One region of the Sphingomonas sp. PAMC 26617 genome, then DNA from elsewhere that is predicted to be linked to it. Evidence: predicted binding sites of a transcription regulator. Region 1 holds the regulator's gene; the other holds the start of a gene.
What was found. Region 1 encodes LexA, which represses DNA repair genes until DNA is damaged. Its sites were predicted from a motif close to GTTCCNCNCTTGTTCT; they were not measured.
Positions count from the first base shown of each region.

Region 2: the regulator LexA is predicted to act here: its motif matches at 1,707-1,722, upstream of RH91_RS12360 (ATP-dependent helicase).

Region 1 is NZ_JH594425.1:3,672,188-3,676,223, forward strand. Features, by position in the region: gene RH91_RS16110 (molybdopterin molybdotransferase MoeA) at 142-1,332, shown strand; gene lexA (transcriptional repressor LexA) at 1,389-2,069, shown strand; gene RH91_RS16120 (ComEC/Rec2 family competence protein) at 2,060-4,036, opposite strand, start outside.
Region 2 is NZ_JH594425.1:2,787,322-2,791,357, reverse strand. Features, by position in the region: gene RH91_RS12365 (inorganic phosphate transporter) at 1-1,335, opposite strand, end outside; gene RH91_RS12360 (ATP-dependent helicase) at 1,726-4,036, shown strand, end outside.

The DNA of each region.
Region 1 (4,036 bases):
TAATTGATGACATGCTGTTTCGGCATCGAAAGTTGGTTACCGAGCGTGGCTGCAATGTCGCACTTTCGACGCGCGATCCAAGCTCGTGCGCTGGCTGACAGGGGTCGACGCGAGGCGATACGAGGCGATAAGGCAGCCGATATGACCACCCCCGTACCGCTCCTCTCCGTCGAAGAAGCCCAGACCCGTCTGCGCGCGCTCGCTCCGACGATCCCGCTCGAGACCGTTCCGCTCCGCACCGCGAGCGGACGGTGGAGCGCGGCGGACATCCTGGCGCTCCGCACCCAGCCCGCGCGCGACCTGTCCGCAATGGATGGCTATGCGGTACGGTTCGACGATCTCGCGCAGCCGCTGCAGCTCATCGGCGAAAGCGCGGCCGGGCATCCGTTCGACGGCGCGATCGGCCCGAACCAGACCGTCCGGATCTTCACCGGCGCGGCGCTGCCCGGTGGCGCGGATGCGGTGCTCGTCCAGGAGGAAGCGGCGCGCGACGGCGACACCGTCCGCCTTTCGGGGAGCGGCCCGGTTCGTGGCGGCAACATCCGGCGCGCGGGGATCGACTTCTCAAACGGGGACGTCCTGATCTCGACCGGTCAGCGGCTGAGCCCCGCCCGCATCGCACTCGCCGCCAGCGGCGGACACGGCGAAATACGGGTGGCGCGGCGCGTGCGTGTCGCGATCGTGGCGAGCGGGGACGAACTGACGCTGCCGGGCGCTCCGCTCAGCGACCGGACGCTCCCCGAATCGAACGGTGTGATGCTGGCGGCGATGCTCGCCGACCTCCCGGTCGACGTCATCGATCTCGGGATCCTGCCCGATCGGCTCGACACGATCGTCGAGGCTTTCTCGCGGGTCAAGGCGGATATCCTCGTCACCACCGGCGGTGCATCGGTCGGCGATCACGACCTGATCCGTCCCGCGCTCGCAGCAGCGGGGGGCGCGATCGATTTCTGGCGGATCGCCTTGCGGCCGGGCAAGCCGATGCTGGCGGGAAAGATCGACGACATGCTCGTGCTGGGGTTGCCGGGCAATCCGGTGTCTGCGTTTGTGACCGCGGCGATCTTCCTCAAGCCCTTGATCGCGTCGATTTCGGGCGCGCGCGATCCCCGCCCGGTCGCTTACCCGGCAATCCTTGGCGCCCCGCTCAAGGAAAACGACCGGCGGCAGGATTATCTGCGCGCAACCACCCGCGACGGCCGAGTCTATGCCGCCGAACGGCAGGATTCGTCGCTGCTGGCGACCCTCGCCGATGCCGACTGCATGATCATCCGCGCCCCCTTCGCGCCCGCCGCCGCAGCGGGCGACTCGGTGGAAATCCTGCCGATCGCTTGACGCACTGCTTTATGTTCCGTATAGGTTCGTCGTCTGTTCCGACGAAAGGGCCCGGAATGTTAACGCGCAAACAGCATGAGTTGATCTGCTTCATCAACGACCGGCTGGACGAGACCGGGGTTTCGCCCTCGTTCGAGGAAATGAAGGAAGCGCTCGACCTCAAGTCCAAGTCCGGCGTCCACCGCCTGATCAGCGCGCTCGAGGAACGCCAGTTCATCCGCCGCTTGCCCAATCGTGCGCGCGCGCTCGAAGTGCTCAAGATGCCCGAACGCGGCGCCAAGCCGGTTTCCAAGGTCGTGACCCTGCCCGAGGCGTCGCCCGCCAACGTGCGTCCGCTGCCCAACCCCGCGAACGACGTGATCGAGATCCCGCTCCACGGCCGGATCGCGGCAGGCGTTCCGATCGAGGCGTTCGAAGGCGCATCGATGCTCGCGGTGCCGGCCGCGCTGCTCGGCGGCGGCGAGCATTACGCACTCGAAGTTGCGGGGGATTCGATGGTCGAGGCAGGAATCCTCGACGGCGACTACGCATTGATCAAGCGGCAGGAAGTCGCGCGCGATGGCGAGATCGTCGTGGCGCTGATCGACGACAGCGAGGCGACGCTCAAGTTCTTCCGGCGCGAGGGCGCGATGGTCCGGCTCGATCCCGCCAACCGGGCGTATGATCCGCAGCGTTACACCCCGGCGCAGGTCCGGGTGCAGGGCAAGCTCGCCGGATTGCTGCGCCGCTACGACTGATCGGGTGCGGTGCGGGGGTGGCGGAAGCGCCGCCCCGTGCCCCGCGCGGCCTGCGGTAGTGGTTGCGGGACGGTGATCCAGGGATGCTCGTCCCGTGCCCGTCGCACCGTCCGTATGCTCGCGGTCGCCGGGAGCGATAGCACGGACGGGTAGAACGTGATCGCCACCCCGCCGGTCTGCGCGAGCATCGTCCGGTCCAGTCGCAGCCAGCGCGGGTGACACCGCTTGGGCAGCCGTCGCTCGCTGATGACGATGTCAGCGCGCGCGCAGACCTCAACCAGCGTCTGCACCGGGATCGCATACGCGCTGCGGGTCGCGAGCACCTGCCATCGGCGATCGCCGACCAGGCTTGTCGCCATGCACAGATCGCGGCTGCATCGCGCCGATCGCTGGTCCGACCAGAGGACGGGAAGTCCCGTCGTCCCGCCGCCTTGCGCCATCATGTCGGCGGTATAATCCCCGGTCCGGTCCCGCAGCAACGCGACCGCCCCGTCCTTCGTGCGGATCGCGACATGCCGCCCGTCACCGGTCACGAGCAGGTCGGGCGCTGGCGTCGACAACGCCCACACCGCGCCAATCGCCAGCGGCCCGACGCCTAGCCGCCGCCATCGCGTCCGCCACAAGGCGATCCACAGGCCGCCCGCGACCATCAGGCCGAAGGCGCCATCCGGCATCGCCGGCAGCGGCGCGACCGATCCCGGGATCGCCGCCGTCGTCCGCGCGATCCACAGCAACACGTCGAGCGCCAGCCGCGTCGCCCACCACAAGGGCGCGCCTGCGCCGATCAGGTCGAACAGCAAGGCCGCCGCCTCGAGCGGCATGATGACGAACGTCGTCAGCGGGATCGCGCAGATGTTGGCGACCGCGCCGTAAATCCCCGCTTTCTGGAAGTGATAAAGCGAGATCGGCAGCAGCGCGGCCTCGACCATGATCCCGGTCAGCAACAATGACGCCAAACTGCGCGCTACCGAACGCAGGCGGGGCTCTTCCCGCGCAGCGAACTGGGCGCGGATGCGCGGATGCTCGTTGAGCGCGATGATCGACGCCACTGCGGCGAACGAGAGTTGGAAACTCGGGCCGACGAGCGACTCCGGATACAGCAGCAGCACGACGATTGCCCCCGCCGCAACGAGCCGCAGCGTCAACGCCTCGCGCCCGAGCGCCAGCGCGATCAGCACGCACAGCGCGGCGACGCACGACCGGATCGTCGGAACCTCGGCCCCGGTGAGAAGCGTGTAGCCGATCGCGACCAGCGCTCCGGCAGCGCCCGCAACGAGCGGTAGCCGCCAGCGCAAGGCCAGCCACGGCGACAAGGCAAGCAATCGCGAGACGAGGATCATCGTCGCCGCGACGGTCGCGCTGATATGCAGCCCGCTCACCGACAGCAGGTGGGCAAGGCCCGAGCGGCGCATCGCCTCGGTATCGTCGAGCGGGATCGAGCCCTGCTCGCCGGTCGCGAGCGCCGTCGCGATCCCCCCCGCCCCACCGCCGCCTGCGCTCACCTGGATATGGGCGGACAGGCGCTGGCGCAGCGGAATGCCGGTTGCGCGCGCGCCCGCGACGATCGTTACCGGCGGCAGCCCCCGTCCGGTTGCGCCGATCCGGTCGAACCAGGCACCGACCGCATAATTATAGGCGCCGGGAACCGATGGTTCAGGGGGTGGCAGCAACCGCGCCGTCAGCCGGAGCGTGACCCCGACGGCGAGTCCGGCGGGAACATCGCCGACCGCCAGATTGAGGCGCAGCCGCCGCGGCAAGGCGGGCGGTGGCCGGTCGCTGCCTGCCCGCCGGAAAACGGCGACAGGTGCGAGGCGAAGCCGGACCAGGTCGCGCGCAGGCAAGGGTTCGATCCGCTCGACCGTTGCGGTGAACGTCCCGATGCTCGGGCTCTGCAGGACGACATGGCCGACCTGCGTCGCCCGCCACCAGATCAGTCCGATCCCGAGCGCCACCACCAGCGCGCCGAC
Region 2 (4,036 bases), 880 kb from region 1:
GCCGACCATCGTGCCGAGACCCAGCGCGAGCGCGACCGTGATCTTGACCCAGGTCGGGATGTAGCGCGTGCCCTTCTCGAGGTTGGTCTGATAGCCGGTGATCGCCTTCAGCTCGGGCTCGCTGAACGTCGCCGCAGCGGCCTTCTTGTCCTTGGTCGCGAGCCGGGTCGTGTCGAGCACGAGATACATGTCGTTGCGCAAGTTCGGGGTCGCCGCAGCGGACACCTTGTTGAGCGAACCGAACGCGTTGATCCGCTGGCCGAGATCGCGCGACAGCGACGATGCCGCGGCATAGACCTGGGGGCTGGATGCCTTGCGCGTCTGGAGCGCCTTGGTCAGCACGCCGCGCGCTTCGTCCATCGTCGCGACCGTGCCGCCATTGGCATGGACCGAGAAGGCGTTCGCAGCAGCATTCGCGCTCGCGACGAACGCCGGCGTCTGGCTCTCGGGCATCGTGCGGTTGAGCGCATAGGCGGTCGGCGCGCAGCCGATCAGGATCAGCATGATCAGCCCCATGCCCTTCTGCCCGTCATTCCCGCCGTGTGCGAAGCTGACCGCGGTGCAGGTGAAGATCAGCAGCGCGCGGATGCCCTTGGGCGGCGGCGCATTGCCCTCGGGCTCCTTGTAGAGCTTGGGGTTCTTGAGGACGAACTTCATCACGATCAGCAGCAGGAACGCCGCGCCGAAGCCGATCAGCGGTGCCATCCACAGGCCGGTGAGAACCTTGGTCGCCTGGCTCCAGTCCACGCCCGACGTTCCGCCGACGCCCGAAGACATCAGCTGGTTGGCGAAACCGACGCCAAGGATCGACCCGATCAGCGCATGGCTCGACGAATTGGGCAGGCCGACGAACCAGGTGGCGAGGTTCCACAACACCGCCGCGAGCAGCAGCGCGAAGATCATCGCGAAGCCTGCGCTGCTACCGACGTGGAGAATCAGGTCGACCGGCAGCAACGTGATGATCGAATAGGCCACCGCCCCGGTCGAGAACATCACGCCGAGGAAGTTGAAGAAGCCCGACCAGACGACCGCGAGCGGGGCTGGCATGGAATGGGTGTAGATGACGGTCGCGACCGCATTGGCGGTATCGTGGAAGCCGTTGACGAACTCGAACCCCAGCGCGATCAACAGCGCGAGCGCGAGAAACGCGAAGGTCCCGAGCGCGAGGCCCTCGCCGACCTGCTTGGTATCGGTGAAGATGCTGAAACCCGCGAAGGCCAGACCCGCCACCATCACCGCCAGGAAGATCCAGCGGCCGGCGGGATGCAGGTGATGATCCAACCGGGGGCCGCTCGCTGCCTCAGCTTCGAGAGGCGCCGACAAGGTAGTAGCCATGGCTTTGAAAGGCCTTCACTCGGTTGGTTACGGGTGTTTAAGATGTACTGGTGTTCCGCGCCGATAGCTGCCTCGCACGACAAAGGCCAGCCCCGAAGCATCCGGTCGATGGTAACCGCGTCCCATTCTCACCATAAGACGTTGAATACTATGACGGTCGGTCGCCACCGCGAACCGTCGCCACCCTAACCCATGGCGCCGTTCGACACCTGGCACCCCGCTCGACTTGCCTCCTAGTATAGATACGGCATTGTTTTGCGCACGCTTCGGGGCAAGCCTTCGCCACTGGCGCGGCATCCCCGGCCGATCGACGTCGTCCGGAGTCGCACCGCTGGGGCCTATGCAACGGCGCGCTTGCTCCCACGGCGCGCGTTCCCTACCTGTTCACAGATGAGTCTCCCTGTTTCCCCCGACGCCCTTGCGCCCCATGATCCACCCTATTTGCGGGGCCTCAACGCGCCGCAGCGCGACGCGGTGCTGACGACGGAAGGCCCGGTGCTCGTGCTCGCGGGCGCCGGCACCGGCAAGACTGCAGCGCTGACCGCGCGACTCGCGCATCTGCTCAACACCCGAAAGGCGTGGCCGAGCGAAATCCTGAGCGTCACCTTCACCAACAAGGCCGCGCGCGAAATGCGCGAACGCGTCGGGCGACTCGTCGGCGATGTGGTAGAAGGGATGCCATGGCTCGGGACGTTCCACGCGATCGGCGCGAAGATGCTGCGGCGGCATGCCGAACTGGTCGGACTCCAGAGCAATTTCACGATCCTCGATACCGACGATCAGATGCGGTTGCTCAAGCAGTTGATCCAGGCCGCCGACCTTGACGAGAAGCGCTGGCCCGCGCGGCAGCTCGCGGGGCTGATCGATGGGTGGAAGAACAAGGGGCTGACCCCGGCGCAGATCGACGCGGGCGAGAGCGAGCTCTACGCCAACGGGCGCGGGCAGGAATTGTACGCCGCGTACCAGACCCGTCTCGCCGCACTCAATGCGTGCGATTTCGGCGATCTCCTGCTTCACATGCTCGTCATCCTGCAGCGCGATCGCGACGTGCTCGCCGACTATCAGCGCCGCTTCAAGTACATCATGGTCGACGAGTATCAGGACACCAACAGCGTCCAGTATCTCTGGCTCCGTCTGCTCGCGCAGGAGCGCAAGAACATCGCCTGCGTCGGCGACGACGACCAGTCGATCTATTCGTGGCGCGGCGCGCAGGTCGAGAATATCCTGAAGTTCGAAAAGGACTTTCCGGGCGCGAAGATCATCCGGCTCGAGCAGAATTACCGCTCCACCCCGCATATCCTGGGGGCCGCCTCGGGCGTGATCGCCAACAACAGCGGGCGGCTGGGCAAGCAGCTCTGGACCGAGCTCGACGTCGGCGAGAAGGTCAAGGTGCTCGGTGTGTGGGACGGACCAGAGGAAGCGCGCCGCGTCGGCGAGGAAATCGAATCGGCGCAGCGCGCGGGCACCTCGCTCGACGAGGTCGCGATTCTCGTCCGCGCGCAGCACCAGACGCGCGAGTTCGAGGACCGCTTCATCGCAACGGGCATCAACTACCGGATCGTCGGCGGCTTCCGCTTCTATGAACGTGCCGAGATTCGCGATGCGCTGGCGTATCTGCGCGTCGTCGCGCAGCCGGCGGACGATCTCGCGTTCGACCGGATCGTCAACGTCCCCAAGCGCGGGCTTGGCGACAAGGCGGTGTCCAAGGTCCACCAGCTCGCCCGCGCGCAGGGCATCCCGCTCGTTACTGCCGCAGCGCGTCTGCTCGACACCGACGAGCTGACGGGCGCCGCGCGCAAGTCGCTCGGCAATCTCGTGATCGACATGGCGCGATGGCGCGCGCAGGTGACCGAGCTGTCGCATGGCGACCTCGCCCGCATCATCCTCGACGAGAGCGGCTATACCGGCATGCTCCAGGCCGAGAAATCGGTCGAGGCGGCGGGGCGGCTCGAGAACCTGACCGAGCTGGTGCGCGCGATGGAGGAATATGAAACCCTCGGTGCGTTCCTCGAACACGTCAGTCTCGTGATGGACAATGAGGCGGCGGCCGAGGAGCCCAAGGTCACGATCATGACGATCCACGCCGCCAAGGGCCTGGAATATGACACCGTCTTCCTCGTCGGCTGGGAGGAAGGACTGTTCCCCTCGCAACGCTCGCTCGACGAGGGTGGTACCGCGAGCCTCGAGGAGGAACGCCGCCTCGCCTATGTCGCGATCACCCGCGCGCGCCGCCGCGCGACGATCCTCCACGCCGCCAACCGCCGGATCTATGGCCAGTGGACGAGCAGCATCCCGAGCCGCTTCGTCAACGAACTCCCGCCCGAGCATATCGAGGCCGAAAGCAGCATGGCGGGCGGCGAAAGCCTGTGGCGCGCCAACTGGTCCGAACGCGCCGATCCGTTCGCGGACGTCGCGCGCGGGACCGGGCGTGGCCCCGGCTGGCAGCGGGCGGCAGGGGTCGGCGGCGGGGTCGGCGGCGGGTCCAAGCCCGGCGGGGACTTTACCAGCCGCACCTTCTCGCGCGAACCGTCGCGCGTGCAGGAGTCGCGGTCATCCGCGATCAGCCTCGGCAACAAGGGTCGCAGCGACGTATCGGTCGGGATGCGCGTCTTCCACCAGAAGTTCGGCTACGGCCTGATCGCGGAGATCGAGGGCAACAAGCTCGAAATCGACTTCGAAAGCGCGGGGCGCAAGCGCGTGA